2 regions of the Streptomyces sp. NPDC059454 genome follow, and region 2 is predicted to be linked to the other one. Evidence: predicted binding sites of a transcription regulator. Region 2 holds the regulator's gene; the other holds the start of a gene.
The links. Region 2 encodes HrcA, which represses chaperone genes, less so after heat shock. Its sites were predicted from a motif close to TTNGCACTCNGNNNNNCNGAGTGCNAA; they were not measured.
Positions count from the first base shown of each region.

Region 1 (8,042 bases), on a different contig from region 2:
GCCTCGGCGGCCTACGTCGTCGACGGCGGCGGTGCCCGCAAGGCCGACGACAAGGTCTTCCAGCACAACGGCGCCGGCACCCTGACCGTCAAGAACTTCCAGGTGTCCGACTTCGGCAAGCTCTACCGTTCGTGCGGCAACTGCGGGACCCAGTACCAGCGCCACGTCGTGATCGACAACGTCCTGGTCGCGAGCCCCGGCAAGGTCATCACCGGGGTGAACGCCAACTACGGTGACACCGCGACCCTCTCGGACGTGACGATCGTCGGTGACAGCAAGAAGAAGATCATCGTCTGCGAGCGCTTCGAGGGCAACGACAGCGGCGACGAGCCGACCGCACTCGGCAGCGGTCCCGACGGCAAGGCCTGCGTCTACGAGACCTCCGAGGTCACGTACGAGTAGGGCACAGGGCGAGGGCCCGGTACCGCCGAACAGCGGCGGTACCGGGCCCTCGTGACGCTGTGAGCGGGTCGCTCAGTGGGAGTGGCCGTGGCCGTGTCCACCGGCGGCCGGCTCCTCCTCTTCCTTCTTCTCGACGACCAGGGTCTCGGTCGTGAGGAGCAGGGAGGCGATGGAGGCGGCGTTCTCCAGGGCGGAGCGGGTCACCTTGACCGGGTCGATGACGCCGGCCTTGACCAGGTCGCCGTACTCGCCGGTCGCGGCGTTGAAGCCCTGGCCCTTGTCGAGCTCGGCGACCTTGGAGGTGATGACGTAACCCTCGAGGCCGGCGTTCTCGGCGATCCAGCGCAGCGGCTCGACGGCGGCCTTGCGGACGACCGCGACACCGGTGGCCTCGTCGCCGGTCTTGCCGAGGTTGCCCTCGAGGACCTTGACGGCGTGGACCAGCGCGGAGCCACCACCGGAGACGATGCCCTCCTCGACCGCGGCGCGGGTCGCGGAGATGGCGTCCTCCAGGCGGTGCTTCTTCTCCTTCAGCTCCACCTCGGTGGCGGCGCCGACCTTGATGACGCACACGCCGCCGGCCAGCTTCGCGAGGCGCTCCTGGAGCTTCTCGCGGTCCCAGTCGGAGTCGGTCGTCTCGATCTCGGCCTTGATCTGGCCGACGCGACCGGTCACGTCCTCCTTGTTGCCGCCGCCGTCGACGATCGTGGTGTCGTCCTTGGTGACGGTGACGCGGCGGGCGGAGCCGAGCACGTCCAGGCCGACCTGGTCGAGCTTGAGGCCGACCTCCTCGGAGACGACCGTGGCGCCGGTGAGGACGGCCATGTCCTGCAGCATCGCCTTGCGGCGGTCACCGAAGCCGGGGGCCTTGACGGCGACCGCGTTGAAGGTGCCGCGGATCTTGTTGACGACCAGGGTCGACAGGGCCTCGCCCTCGACGTCCTCGGCGATGATCAGCAGCGGCTTGGAGGCGTTGGCCTGGATGACCTTCTCCAGCAGCGGCAGCAGCTCCGCGATGGAGGCGATCTTGCCCTGGGTGATGAGGATGTAGGGGTCGTCGAGGACGGCCTCCATGCGCTCCTGGTCCGTCACGAAGTACGGCGACAGGTAGCCCTTGTCGAAGGCCATGCCCTCGGTGAAGTCCAGCTCCAGGCCGAAGGTGTTGGACTCCTCGACGGTGATGACACCGTCCTTGCCGACCTTGTCCATCGCCTCGGCGATGAGCTCGCCGACCTGCTGGTCCTGGGCGGACAGCGCGGCGACGGCGGCGATGTCGGACTTCTCGTCGATCGGGCGGGCCGAGGCGAGCAGGTCCTCGGAGACCGCGGCGACGGCCGCGTCGATGCCCTTCTTCAGCAGCGCCGGGGAGGCGCCGGCTGCGACGTTCTTCAGGCCCTCGCGGACCAGCGCCTGGGCCAGCACGGTGGCGGTGGTGGTGCCGTCACCAGCGATGTCGTTGGTCTTGGTCGCCACCTCCTTCACCAGCTGCGCGCCGAGGTTCTCGTACGGGTCCTCGATCTCGACCTCACGGGCGATCGTGACACCGTCGTTGGTGATGGTGGGGGCGCCGAACTTCTTGTCGATGACGACGTTGCGGCCCTTGGGGCCGATCGTCACCTTCACCGTGTCGGCAAGCTTGTTGACGCCGCGCTCGAGGGCGCGACGGGCGTCCTCGTCGAACTTCAGGATCTTCGCCATGGCAGCGGGAGCCCTCTCGGAATTCTGGGTGAAATCACTGCGCCCCGGGCGCCCGGTCCTTGTCGGATGCTGGGGCCAGGGGCGCAGTGGTTCGAGCAAAAGTGCTTGCTACGAGGTCGGGTTGTCCGGGGTGACCCCCGGATGTCCCTTACTTCTCGACGATCGCGAGGACGTCGCGGGCCGAGAGGACGAGGTACTCCTCGCCGTTGTACTTGACCTCGGTGCCGCCGTACTTGCTGTACAGAACGACGTCGCCGACCTTCACGTCGAGTTCGACGCGCTTGCCGTCCTCGATGCGGCCCGGACCGATGGCCAGGACGACGCCCTCCTGGGGCTTCTCCTTGGCAGTGTCCGGAATGACCAGGCCCGAAGCCGTGGTCTGCTCGGCGTCGAGCGGCTGGACCACGATGCGGTCCTCGAGCGGCTTGATGGCAACCTTGGAGCTGGCGGTCGTCACGATCCGACCTCCCCCTTCGGAGATCTCACGGGGTTAACTGTCTGAGGTGGCGACCAGGTGGATCCGTCGTCGCGGGTGCCGGACCTGCCCGTCGCGTGTTTGGCACTCTCCAGGGGGGAGTGCCAGACCTGAGACTATGACTGCGATTAGCACTCGGTCAAGCGGAGTGCCAATTGCCTGCGGCGCGTCGCGGGGCGGGAGCGTTGCAATCACCCTTGCGTGCAGCCGGCGGTGTTGCAGTGACCGTCCACTGGGGGCTGCCGCCCCCAGGCCCCCGCTTCGGCCTGAACGGCCTCGTCCTCAAACTCCCCCAGAGGGGATACCCCCGGACGGGCTGACAGGTGAGCGGTGCTCGCCAGGGACCGCCGACGGGCTGATTCGGCCGACGTAGTCCTCCAGCTTTCCCACCTTCAGTCCCCGCTCCCCCAACTTCCCCAGCACCCGTGTCGTCCGTTCCGCCAGTGACAGCGTCGGCGCCTCGCCCGACGGTACGGAGATGATGTCGCCGGGTTCCAGGTGGTGGGGGCCGTGGCTGTAGGTGAGGTGGCCGTCGGGCTCCAGGGCCACCCGCCACAGCACCACCGCCGCGATGCCGCAGTCGGCGGCGGCCCGCAGGGTGGTGGTGTCGTACGTGCCGTAGGGCGGGCGGAAGAGGCGGGGGCGGACGCCGAAGCGGGACGTGAGCTTGCGCTGCTGGCCGCAGATCTCGGCACGCTGGCCGGCGTACGGCAGGCCGCGCAGGGCGGGATGGTCGAGGGTGTGGTTCTGCAGGCTCGCGCCGACCGAGCGCAGGCGGGCGAAGTGCGCGTATCCGGGGCCGGCCACCGTGTCCGTGAGGAACAGGCTGACGGGGAGCCGGTGCTCGCGCACCAGGTCGATGAAACGGGGGTCGCGTTCGGCGCCGTCGTCGTAGGTGAGGAAGACGACCTTGTCCCGGGTCGGGACGTGGTCGACGACGGGCGGGAGGGCGCCGGTCTCCGGCACCGGACCGGCGCCGGGCGACCGGCCCGCACCGTCCCCCGTCCCGCCCGGCGGACCGCCCGACGGACCGCCCGACGGACCGCCCGGCGGACCGCATCCGGCGATCACGGCCAGCAGGGCGACGGCACCCGCCAGGAGAGCGGCCCTCACAGGTAGTCCTCCAGACGGGCCACCGCGTACCCCTCCGCCGTGGCCTTGTCCAGGAAGCGGCGGATCATGTCCGGCATCGTGCCCTTCCAGTCCTCGCGGCCCCGGAAGTGGCTGAGGACGATGTCGCCGGGGTGCAGGTCGCGGTCCCACTCGCGGTACTCCCAGTGGTCGGCGAAGACCTCCTCGTTCCAGAGGGGGACGTGGGTGATCCCGCATGCCTTCGCGGCGCGCAGGGTGGCCCGGTCGTAGTTGCCGAAGGGCGGGCGGAAGAGGACGGGGCGCTCGCCGTAGCGCTCCTCGATGACGCGCTGCATGCCGCAGATCTCGCGCTTCTGGCGGGCGTAGGACAGGTCCGGCAGGTAGGGGTGGCGGAGGGTGTGGTTGTGCAGGGCGACGCCCCGGTCCTGCATCTCCTTGAAGTAGCCGTAGTCCTCCTTGACCAGGTAGTCGCTGAGGAAGGCGCTGTACGGGATCTTCAGCTCGCTCATCATCCGCAGGAACGCCGGGTCCTTCTCGGCGCCGTCGTCGATGGTGAGGAAGAGGATCTTCTCGTCGGTGGGGACGGTGGTGAAGACCGGGGGGAGTTCCAGGCGGTGGTGGCCGTCGACCTCGAAGCCGTCCCGGGTGGTGATCCTCGGCTTCTTCGCCGGGGGCGGCGGGGCGGTCAGGGGCACCCGCTTCAGCCCCCAGCGTTTCGCGGCGGCGACCCTCGCCGTGTGCGCCGCGCGCAGTCTGGTGGCGTAGGCGTCGAGCGCGCGGGCCGGGGGCGCCTTCAGGGGCTGCTGGCCGCCCGCCGGTTCGACCTGGGCGCCACCGCCGCCGCCAGGTCCGCAGCCCGAGGCGATGGAGGCGAGAGCGAGTACCGCGAGGCCGATCCGCACACCACCGATCGGCCACCTTTTATCGTTTTGTCCTACTGCTCGCATGGGGCCGGATCCTCGCAGCCGGAAGGTCCGGGCCCGGCCCGACACCGCGGCCGGAGGCGCACCGTCCACCGACTGGCCCACAATGACCCGGTGAACGACCTCGCCCCCCTCCTCACCCCCGAAGGCCGCGCCCTCCTCGACGAGGTCCGCGACACCGATCCGGCGCACGAACTCGCCGTCGCGACCCGGCTGCGCCGCGAGCACCCCGCCGAACTGGTGTCGGCGGCGCTCGGCCAGGCGCGGCTGCGGCAGCGGGCGGCGGCCAAGTTCGGGGAGCGGGACGCCGCGCGGATGTTCTTCACACCCCACGGGGTGGAGCAGTCGACGCGGGCGAGTGTGGCGGCGTACCGGGCGGGGCGGTTCAAGGAACTCGGCGTGACCTCCGTGGCCGACCTGTGCTGCGGGATCGGCGGGGACGCGATCGCGTTCGCCCGCGCCGGGATCCGGGTGCTGGCCGTCGACCGGGACCCGCTGACCTGTGAGGTGGCCCGCGCCAACGCCGACGCGCTCGGTCTCGCCGACCTGATCGAGGTCCGCGAGGCCGACGTGACGGAGGTGGACGCGGCCGGATACGACGCCGTGTTCGTCGACCCCGCCCGGCGTTCCTCCAAGCGCGGCCGGATCTTCGACCCGGAGGCCTACTCCCCTCCCCTGTCCTGGGCCGTGTCCGCCGCGCTCGAAGCGCCGCTCGGCCTGCTGAAGATCGCGCCCGGCATCCCGCACGAGACGATCCCCGCGGAAGCGACGGCCGAGTGGGTCTCGGACGGCGGGGACGTCAAGGAGGCCATGCTGTGGTTCGGCCCGGACGTGACGCCGGGGGCACGGCGGGCGATGCTGCTGCCCGCCGGAGCCGGCATCCGCGTGACACCCGGGACCATGCTTCCGGACCCCGAGGTCCGGCCGGTGGGGCGGTACCTGTACGAGCCGGACGGCGCCGTCATCCGCGCGCACCTGGTCGCCGAGGCGGCCGAGGAAGTGCAGGGGGGACTGATCGACGCGACCATCGCCTACGTCACCGCCGACGAGCACCGCCCGACGCCGTACGCCACCGCCTACGAGATCACCGACCGGCTCCCCTTCAACGTCAAGAAGCTGAAGGCGCTGCTGCGCGAGCGCCGGGTCGGCACGCTGACCGTGAAGAAGCGCGGCTCGGCCGTCGAGCCGGAGGAGCTGCGCCGCAAGGTCCTGCCCAAGCCGCACGGCACCGAGTCCGTCACGGTCTTCCTGACCCGCGTCGCCGGCGCCCCGACGATGCTGCTGGGGCACCCGGTGCGGTGATCACGCGCCGGTCTCCGCCGCACGGCGCAGCAGCAGCGCCCGTTCGCGCGCGTTGCGGGTCAGCGACGCCGCGCGCCGGAACTCCGTCCGGGCCTCCTCCGTACGGCCCAGGCGGGCCAGCAGGTCGCCGCGGACGCTGGGCAGCAGGTGGTAGTCCCGGAGCACCGGTACGTCGGTCAGGGCGTCGACCAGGGGCAGCGCGGCGGCGGGACCCTCGGCCCTGGAGACGGCCACCGCGCGGTTGAGTTCGACGACCGGGGAGGGTGCGCGGGCGGCGAGCAGGGTGTACAGGGTGGCGATGCGGGACCAGTCGGTCTCCTCGTAGCGGTACGCGGACGCGTGGCAGGCGGCGATGGCCGCCTGGAGGACGTACGGGCCCGGGGCGCCGGCGGCGACGGCGTCGGCGCGGGTGAGGGCGGTGACACCGCGGGCGATGAGCATGCGGTTCCAGCGGGCGCGGTTCTGGTCCTCGAGGAGGACCGGTGCGCCGTCCGGGCCGGTACGGGCGGCGACGCGCGAGGACTGGAACTCCAGCAGCGCGGTGAGCCCGTGCACCTCGGGCTCCTTGGGCATCAGCCCGGACAGCACGCGGGCCAGCCGCAGCGCGTCCTCGCACAGCGCCGGGCGCAGCCAGTCGTCGCCGGCCGTGGCGGCGTACCCCTCGTTGAAGATCAGGTAGATGACGTCGAGGACCGAGCCGAGGCGGGCCTCGCGGTCGGGGCCGCGGGGCACCTCGAAGGCGACGTTCCTCGTCGCCAGGGTGCGTTTCGCGCGGACGATCCGCTGGGCCACCGTCGGTTCCGGCACGAGGAAGGCGCGGGCGATCTCGGCCGTGGTCAGGCCGCCGAGCAGCCGCAGGGTGAGGGCGGTCCTGGCCTCGGCGGACAGCACCGGGTGGCAGGCGGTGAAGACGAGACGGAGCAGGTCGTCGTCGATGCCGTCCGGGTCGGCGGGATCCTCCGGCGGGGCCACCGCGGCCGACCGGTCCCGGCCGATCTCGGCCAGCTTGCGGGCGTAGGTCTCCCGCCGGCGGATCAGGTCGACGGCACGGTTGCGGGCGGTGGCCATGAGCCAGGCGCCCGGATTGTCGGGCACCCCGTCCCGCGGCCACTGTTCCAGTGCGGCGACGAGGGCGTCCTGCGCGAGTTCCTCGGCGATGCCGACGTCCCGGACGACACGGGTCACGCCGGCGATCACCCTGGGCGACTCCATGCGGAACACGGTCTCGACGGTCCGTGCCGTGTCCGCGTCCGCGTCACGGGGGTCTGTGGTGGGTTGTGGTGTCACGGCCCACCATCAGACACCCGTACGGTGGCGGAGCCAAGGAAGGATCCCCGGATGCGCGGGAGCCGTCAGCCCTCCACGACCTCCCGCACCTCGCAGGTCACCGTCCAGTGCGGCTCGTGCACCTTCAGGAACCGCTTGGTCCACTCGATCGCCTCGGCCCTGTCCTTGGCCTGCAGCATCGCGTAGCCACCGATGACCTCCTTGGTCTCGGTGAACGGCCCGTCCGTCACGGACAGCCGGCCGCCCTCGTAGTGCACCCGGGCGCCCTGGGCGGTCGGGACCAGCCCGGCGGTGTCCAGCAGGACCCCGGCCTTCGTCATCTCCTCGATCAGCTCACCCATCCGCTGCATCAGCTCGGGGCTGGGTCCGCCTTCGGGGGCGTTGTTCTCGTCGATCCGGATCAGGGAGAGAAAGCGCGGCACGGTGACTCCTCGGGTCGTGCGGACCGGGTCCTTCCCGGCCTCTCACCCCTGCGTCGAACGGGGGACACCGGATTCGACACCGGCGCCGGAGTTTTTTCGCCTCGCCTCCGCCTCACTTCAGAGAGGACCACAACTCCCCCGCCTCCGGCTCGTCCGCCACCACGCGGTTGCGGTCCCAGGGGGCCGGGACGACCGGCATGGTGAGGGTCGTGACGCTGTCGGACGGGAGGTCCCGCAGGCTCTGGGCGAGGCGCGTCAGTTCGCCCAGTGAGTCCAGGCCGGTGTCGGTGGTGAGGCTGCCGGTGACGGTGTCGGCGACCCGGTACAGCCGGGTGGGGCTAGCCAGCAGGTCCTCGTCCGCGATCTGCTCCAGCAGCGCCTTCACCAACCGGTGCTGGAGCCCTATGCGGCCGAGGTCGCCGCCGTCGCCGATGCCGTACC
Region 1 is NZ_JBHYVC010000002.1:211,775-219,816, forward strand. It holds gene ACFXAE_RS02335 (pectate lyase) at 1-402, shown strand, start outside; gene groL (chaperonin GroEL) at 475-2,100, opposite strand; gene groES (co-chaperone GroES) at 2,249-2,557, opposite strand; gene ACFXAE_RS02350 (polysaccharide deacetylase family protein) at 2,858-3,688, opposite strand; gene ACFXAE_RS02355 (polysaccharide deacetylase family protein) at 3,685-4,569, opposite strand; gene ACFXAE_RS02360 (methyltransferase domain-containing protein) at 4,597-5,892, shown strand; gene ACFXAE_RS02365 (RNA polymerase sigma factor) at 5,893-7,179, opposite strand; gene ACFXAE_RS02370 (YciI family protein) at 7,245-7,601, opposite strand; gene ACFXAE_RS02375 (LCP family protein) at 7,714-8,042, opposite strand, start outside.
Region 1: a site for HrcA is predicted at 2,704-2,730, ahead of groES (co-chaperone GroES). Genes of this name have one in related genera too.

Region 2 (8,042 bases):
AGGGCCTGGACGACGGTGAGCCGGGGGAACTCCTCGGGCTCCTCCACGACTCGGCCGAGCCGCACGATCAGCCGGTCCTTGCCCTCGGTGCCGTCCACCTCGCCCTCGGCCCAGCGGCCCGCGCCGTCGGTGAGGACGACGCCCTCGCCGGCCCGCAGCCGCTTCACGGAGACGGCGTGCCGCCCCTCCGGCCCGTCGAGCACGTGGCGGCCGGTGCCGTCCGTGCCGAAGTGGTCGACAACAAACACCGGCGCGGTCATCGGGCACCTCCCGCCGACAACGCCGTCCGGGCGGCGGCCAGTTCGGCGGCCAGCACCTCCACCAACCGCCCGGCGGGCAGCTCGCGGGCCATCCGGTGGCCCTGCCCCGCCCACAGCGCCAGCCCCTGCGCGTCGCCGGCCTTGGCGGCGGCCTTGCGCAGGGGCGCGGTGAGGTGGTGGACGTCCGGGTAGGCGGCGGGCGCGTACGGGCCGTGCTCACGCAGGAAACGGTTGACCAGGGCGCGGGCCGGGCGGCCGGAGAAGGCGCGGGTCAGCTCGGTGCGGACGTACAGGGGGTCGGTGAGGGCCTGCTTGTGCAGGGCGTGCGCGCCGGACTCGTGCGCGGCGACGAAGGCCGTGCCGAGCTGGGCCGCGGCGGCGCCGGCCGCGAGGACGGCGGCGATCTGGCCGCCGCGCATGATGCCGCCGGCGGCGACGACCGGGATGCCGACCGACTCCCGGACCTGGGCGACGAGGGACAGCAGTCCGACGCCGGAGCCGTCCGCCTCCGGGACGTCGCGGTGGGTGCCCTGGTGGCCGCCGGCCTCCACACCCTGCGCGATCACCGCGTCCGCGCCGGCCCGCTCCACGGCCCGGGCCTCCTCCGCGGTCGTGGCGGTGACCAGCGTGAACGTACCGACGTGGCGCAGGGAGTCCAGGACCTCGCGGGCCGGCACACCGAAGTGGAACGACACCACCGGCACCGGGTTGTCCAGCAGCACGGCGAGTTTGGCGTCGTAGCCGTCGTCGCGGCCGCTGTCGGGGTCGCCGAGCGCGGTCTCGTACCAGGAGGCCTCACCGGCCAGCTGGTGGGCGTAGACGCCGACGGCGGCCGGGTCGGCCGTCTCCGGCTGCGGCAGGAAGAGGTTGACGCCGAAGGGCCGGGAGGTCAGTCCCCGCAGCTGCTTGATCTCCTGGTACATCCCGTCCGCGGTCTTGTAGCCGGCGGCCAGGAAACCGAGCCCGCCCGCCTCGGACACGGCCGCGGCGAGCTGCGGCACGGCGACACCGCCCGCCATCGGGGCCTGCACGATCGGGTGCGGGCAGATATCGGTCAGCACGGAGGACATGACGGCATGTTGTCACGTCCTCCGACCAACTCCGAATCCGCCCTTCCTCTTGGCATAAGCCACTTTTCGACAGGGCGGCGGACCCGGCGACGGCACCCCCGAACGAGTGCGTCAGCGCCCGTTGAAGGCATCCTTCAACCGCGAGAACAACCCCTGCTGCCCCGGCTGGAACTGCCCCGTGGGCCGTTCCTCGCCCCGGAGCTTGGCCAGTTCCCGCAGGAGGCGTTCCTGTTCCGGGTCGAGCTTGCCCGGGGTCTGGACCTCGACGTGGACGATGAGGTCGCCCCGGCCGCCGCCGCGCAGATGCGTGACGCCCCGGCCGTGCAGCGGGATCGACTGGCCGGACTGGGTGCCGGGCCGGATGTCGACCTCCTCCATGCCGTCCAGCGTCTCCAGCGGCACCTTGGTGCCGAGGGCCGCCGCCGTCATCGGGAGGGTGACCGTGCAGTGCAGGTCGTCGCCGCGCCGCTGGAACTGCGCGTGCGGGAGCTCGTGGATCTCCACGTACAGGTCACCGGCGGGACCGCCGCCGGGCCCGACCTCGCCCTCGCCGGCCAGCTGGATCCGGGTGCCGTTGTCGACACCGGCCGGGATCTTGACCGTGAGGGTGCGCCGGGAACGGATCCGGCCGTCGCCCGCGCACTCCGGGCACGGGGTGGGGACGACCGTGCCGAAGCCCTGGCACTGCGGGCAGGGGCGGGACGTCATGACCTGGCCCAGGAAGGACCGCGTGACCTGCGAGACCTCACCGCGGCCCCGGCACATGTCACAGGTCTGGGCGGTGGTGCCCGGAGCGGCGCCCTCGCCGCTGCACGTCGTGCAGACGACGGCCGTGTCGACCTGGATGTCCTTGGTCGTGCCGAACGCGGCCTCGTCCAGCTCGACGTCGATGCGGATCATCGCGTCCTGGCCCCGGCGGGTGCGCGAGCGCGGCCCGCGCTGCGACGCCGTGCCGAAGAACGCGTCCATGATGTCGGAGAAGTTGCCGAAGCCACCGGCCCCGAAGCCGCCCGCACCACCGCCGCCGGCCTGCGAGAGGGGGTCGCCGCCGAGGTCGTAGACCTGCTTTTTCTGCGGGTCCGACAGCACCTCGTAGGCGGCGTTGATCTCCTTGAACCGCTCCTGCGTCTTGGGATCAGGATTGACGTCCGGATGCAGCTCGCGGGCGAGCCGCCGGAAGGCCTTCTTGATCTCCTCCTGCGACGCGTCGCGGCGTACGCCGAGTACGGCGTAGTAGTCCGTGGCCACTACGACTCCGCCAGGATCTGTCCGACGTACCGTGCCACTGCGCGTACCGCTCCCATCGTTCCCGGGTAGTCCATGCGGGTCGGTCCGACCACGCCGAGCTTGGCAACCGCCTCGCCGCCCGAACCGTAGCCCACCGACACGACGGACGTGGAGTTGAGTCCCTCATAGGCGTTCTCGTGCCCGATGCGCACGGTCATGCCCGAATCCCCCGCCTCGCCAAGGAGTTTGAGGAGCACGACCTGCTCCTCGAGTGCCTCCAGGACGGGTCGGATCGTGAGGGGGAAGTCATGTCCGAAGCGGGTGAGATTGGCGGTGCCGCCGATCATCAGCCGCTCCTCGTTCTCCTCGACGAGCGTCTCCAGGAGAGTGGAGAGCACCGTCGAGACCGTACCGCGGTCCTCGGCCCCGAACGCCTCCGCGAGGTCCTCCACCAGGCTCGGCACATCGGCGAACCGTCGGCCGGCGACCCGGCTGTTCAGGCGGGCCCGCAGGTCCGCCAGGGAGGACTCGCCGAACGGCGCCGGGCAGTCGACCATGCGCTGCTCGACCCGGCCGGTGTCCGTGATCAGCACCAGCATCAGCCGCGCGGGGGCGAGGGACAGCAGTTCCACGTGCCGCACGGTGGAGCGGGTCAGCGACGGGTACTGCACGACGGCGACCTGCCGGGTCAGCTGCGCGAGCAGCCGTACGGTCCTGGCCACCACGTCGTCCAGGTCGACGGCGCCCTCGAGGAAGTTCTGGATGGCCCGCCGCTCGGGCGGGCTCATGGGCTTGACGCCGGCGAGCTTGTCGACGAACAGCCGGTATCCCTTGTCGGTGGGGATGCGCCCGGCGCTGGTGTGCGGCTGGGCGATGAAGCCCTCGTCCTCCAGGGCCGCCATGTCGTTGCGCACGGTGGCCGGGGAGACGCCGAGGTTGTGCCGCTCGGTGAGGGCCTTGGAGCCGACGGGCTCCTCGGTGCCCACATAGTCCTGGACGATGGCGCGCAGCACCTGGAGCCTGCGTTCACTGAGCATCGCGCACACCTCCAGAGCCTTCCGCGCGGTAACGTCCCTGGCACTCTTCGCACGCGAGTGCCAAACTTCCCCGGCCCAGTGTACGGCCGGGGGGCACGCCCCGGGCAAGGCCGGTCCCCGCGCCCTCGTGCCGGGCGGCGTCGTCCCCGATAGCGTCCCGGTATGACCGTGACTTGGGAAGAGTCGGGATGGGAGCAAGTGGCCTCCGGGGTGGGGCGGTGCCGGCTGCCGGGGTGGGACTGCACGGCGGGGCTCGTGGTCGGCGCGGACGGCGTGCTGCTCGTCGACGCGGGTTCCGGTCTGGGCGAGGGCGCACGGTTGCGGAGGGAGGCGCAGGCGCTCACCGGTCGCGGTGTGACGCATCTCGCGCTCACCCACCCCCACTTCGACCACATCCTCGGGACGGCGGCGTTCGCGGGCGCGGAGGTGTTCGGCGCGGTGGGCATGGAGACGGTGCTCACGGCGCGCGGGCGCGAGGAGCTGCGCGCGGACGCGGTGCGCCACGGGCTGGACGCGCGTGTGGCCGAGGAGGCCGTCGAGGCGCTGGTCCCGCCGCGGCACGCGGTGTCCGGCGAGTGGACGCTCGATCTCGGTCCGGGCGGCGGCCGGCAGGTGCTGCTGGCGAACGTGGGTCCGGGCCACACCGCCCACGACCTCGCGGTCCTCGTCCCCGGCGACCCGGAGGTGGTCTTCTGCGGCGACCTGGTCGAGGAGTCGGGCGAACCGCAGGCCGGCACCGACGCCGTACCGTCGCACTGGCCGGCCGCGCTGGACCGGCTCCTCGAGCTGGGCGGCGAGGACGCGCGGTACGTCCCCGGCCACGGCGCGGTGGTGGACGCGGCGTTCGTCCGGGCCCAGCGCGACGCCCTGGCGGCCCGTTTCGGCGTGTCGGACTGATCGCCGCGGGCGCGCTCCTCGTATCGTCATCAGAATGCGCCAGTACTCCGCCGACCTGACCCCTCCGTGGAAGAAACCGCAGCCGCCCGTTCCCGAGGTCGCGGCCGAGCCCGGCCTGGTGGTGGAGGAGCCCGGCACCGGCTTCTGCGGCGCGGTGATCCGCTGCGAGGCGGGCACGGTGACGCTGGAGGACCGCTTCGGCAAGCACCGGGTGTTCCCGCTGGAGCCGCGGGGCTTCCTGCTGGAGGGCCGCGCGGTGACGCTGGTGCGGCCGGCCGCCGGTCCTCGGCGGCCCACCCGTACGGCGTCCGGTTCGGTCGCCGTCCCCGGCGCGCGGGCGCGGGTGGCCCGCGCGGGGCGCATCTACGTCGAGGGGCGGCACGACGCGGAGCTGGTCGAGAAGGTCTGGGGCGACGACCTGCGCGTCGAGGGCGTGGTCGTGGAGTACCTGGAGGGCGTGGACGACCTGCCGTCGATCGTCGAGGACTTCTCCCCCGGCCCGGACGCGCGGCTGGGCGTCCTGGTGGACCACCTGGTGCCGGGGTCGAAGGAGTGGCGGATCGCGGAGGCGGTGACGAGCGAGCACGCGCTGGTGGTGGGCCACCCGTACATCGACGTCTGGGAGGCGGTGAAGCCGGCCTCCGTGGGGATCGAGGCGTGGCCCCGGGTGCCGCGTGGTCAGGACTGGAAGACGGGGGTGTGCCGGGCGCTGGGGTGGCGCGTGGCGAACACGGGCGAGGCGTGGCAGCGGATCCTCGGCTCGGTGCGCTCCTACAGGGACCTGGAGCCCCAGCTCCTGGGCCGCGTGGAGGAACTGATCGACTTCGTCACGGCACCGGCCTGAGAGGCGTGCACTTCCGCCCCCGCCGCCCCTTCCCGACCCGGGGCTCCGCCCAGGGCCGAAGCGGGGGTCCGGGGGCGCAGCCCCGGGGACGGGACGAAAAGGGGCGGCGGGGGCGAAGAGATCTCAGGTCAGTCCACCAGGTCCCGCACCACCGCGTCCGCCAGCAGCCTCCCCCGCAGGGTGAGGACCGCACGGCCCTCCTCGTACGGTCCATGCTGGAGCAGCCCGTCCGTCAGGGCCCGCCGGGAAGCCGCCAGCCCCTCCGGACGGAGGAGGGAAAGCGGCACGCCCTCCCGCAGCCGCAGCTCCAGCAGGATCCGCTCCACCCGCCGGTCCTCGTCCGACAGCAGCTCGCGGCCCGCCCCCGGCGACCGCCCCTCCGCCAGCGCCGCCGCGTACGCGCCCGGGTGCTTGACGTTCCACCAGCGCACCCCGCCCACGTGCGAGTGGGCCCCGGGCCCCGCGCCCCACCAGTCGGCGCCCCGCCAGTACAGCTCGTTGTGCAGGCAGCGGCCCGCGTCGGAGGTGGCCCAGTTCGACACCTCGTACCAGTCGAAGCCCGCCGCCGACAGCGTCTCCTCGGCGATCAGGTACCGGTCCGCGTGCACGTCGTCGTCGGTCATCGGCACCTCGCCGCGCCGGATGCGGCGGGCGAGCTGCGTGCCCTCCTCGACGATCAGCGCGTACGCCGAGACGTGGTCGGGCCCTGCGCCGACCGCCGCGTCCAGGGAGGCCCGCCAGTCGTCGTCGGACTCCCCCGGCGTGCCGTAGATCAGGTCGAGGTTGACGTGCTCGAAGCCGGCCGCGCGGGCCTCGGCGACGCACGCCTCGGGGCGGCCGGGGGTGTGGGTGCGGTCGAGGACCTTCAGCACGTGCTGCCGGGCGCTCTGCATACCGAAGGAGATCCGGTTGAAGCCGCCCGCGCGGAGGGCCGCCAGGTAGGCCGGGTCGACCGACTCCGGGTTGGCCTCCGTGGTGACCTCGGCGTCCGGCGCCAGCCCGAACTCCTCCCGGATCGCCCCCAGCATCCGTACGAGGTCCCCGGCGGCCAGCAGGGTGGGGGTGCCGCCGCCGACGAACACCGTGCGGACCTCGCGCGGGTCGTCCCCCAGCACCTTGCGGGCCAGACGGATCTCGTCGATCAGCGTCTCGGCGTAGTTGTCGCGGGAGGCCAGCACGCCGCCGCTGCCGCGCAGCTCGGTCGCGGTGTAGGTGTTGAAGTCGCAGTAGCCGCAGCGGGTCGCGCAGTACGGGACGTGCAGGTAGAAGCCGAGGGGGCGGTCGGCGACCCCGGCGAGCGCGGACGCGGGCAGCGCGCCGTCGGCGGGGACGGGCTCGCCGTCGGGGAGTGCGGAAGGCATGTGCTCCATTGTCCCGCACCCGCCGCGTCACTCCGCTTGGAGCACCAGCAGCGCGAGATCGTCGGCCGGCGGGCGGGCCCCGAACGCGTGCACGAGCTGTGTGATCCGTTCCGCTATCAGCTCGGCGTCCATCCCCGCGCACCCCGACAGGGCCAGGGCGAGCCCGTCGCCGTCGTCGAACTGGCGGGAGCCGGAGCGCCGCTCGGTGACCCCGTCGGTGACGCAGAGCAGGGTGTCGCCGGAGTACATCTCGAAGGTCTCACTGGTGTAGGTGGCGTCCTCGACGACCCCGAGCAGGGTCTGCGGCTGGGCGACGGCACGGACCGAGCCGTCGGGGGCGAGCAGCAGCGGCAGGGGGTGTCCGGCGGAGGCGAGGGTGCAGCGGACGCCGCCGTCGAAGAGGACGAGTTCGCCGTAGAGGAGGGAGAGGAAACGGGTCTGGGGGCCGTCGCCGGGGGCGGTCGGGCGGGCACCGGCGGCCACCAGCGCGCGGGCGGCGGCGTCGGCGGCCTCGGTGGCGTCGTCGAGGAGGAGCTGGTTGAGGCGGTCCAGGACGTCGGCGACGCGGTAGCCCTCGCGGGCGAGCAGCCGCAGCCAGGGCCGGGCCAGTCCGATGACGACGGCGGCCTCGGGTCCCTTGCCCTGGACGTCGCCGACGGCGAAGCACCAGCGGCCGTGGCCGGCCGGGAAGAGGTCGTAGAAGTCGCCGCTGGGTCCGCCCTTGTCGCAGGGTTCGTAGACGAGGGCGCTGCGTACGCCGGGGATCTCGGCGACGGCGCCGGGCAGCAGTCCGCGCTGGAGCACGGCGCTGATGGTGGCCTGGCGGGAGTACTGCCGGGCGGCCCCGATGGCGAGCGCGACGCGCCGTCCGAGGTCCTCCACGAGGCCGGTGATCTCGTCGGGGAACCGGTCGATCCCGCCCCGCCCGATCACCAGCGTGCCGAGCGGGCGCCCGCCGGCGACGAGCCGGTAGGCGAGGGCGGTGCCGGAGGCAAAGACGCCGTCACCGGGGACGTCGAGCGCCTCGTCCGGCCACGGGTAGGGGACGGGACCCGGGCCCAACGGGTCGCAGGGGTGCGGTGGGTTCTGTTCCAGTGCCCGGCTCAGTTCCTCGATGCGGTTCTCGCCGGCGTGCCAGACCCGGGCGAGGCGGGGACCGCCGGCCCGTGTCCTTTCGCCCCAGCCGCCGCCGTGGCCGGTGGTCTCGTCCTCCAGCCACACCGCGCACCAGTCGGCCAGCCGCGGCACGATCAGCTGCCCGGTGAGCGAGGTGACCAGGTCCTCGTCGAGCTGCCCGGCGAGCAGGTCGGACGCCTCGGCGAGGAAGGAGAGGGCGCCGCGCCCCA
Region 2 is NZ_JBHYVC010000077.1:27,220-35,261, reverse strand. It holds gene ACFXAE_RS32595 (16S rRNA (uracil(1498)-N(3))-methyltransferase) at 1-260, opposite strand, end outside; gene ACFXAE_RS32590 (nitronate monooxygenase) at 257-1,330, opposite strand; gene dnaJ (molecular chaperone DnaJ) at 1,442-2,578, opposite strand; gene hrcA (heat-inducible transcriptional repressor HrcA) at 2,578-3,594, opposite strand; gene ACFXAE_RS32575 (MBL fold metallo-hydrolase) at 3,757-4,491, shown strand; gene ACFXAE_RS32570 (DUF3097 domain-containing protein) at 4,526-5,335, shown strand; gene hemW (radical SAM family heme chaperone HemW) at 5,464-6,696, opposite strand; gene ACFXAE_RS32560 (SpoIIE family protein phosphatase) at 6,724-8,042, opposite strand, start outside.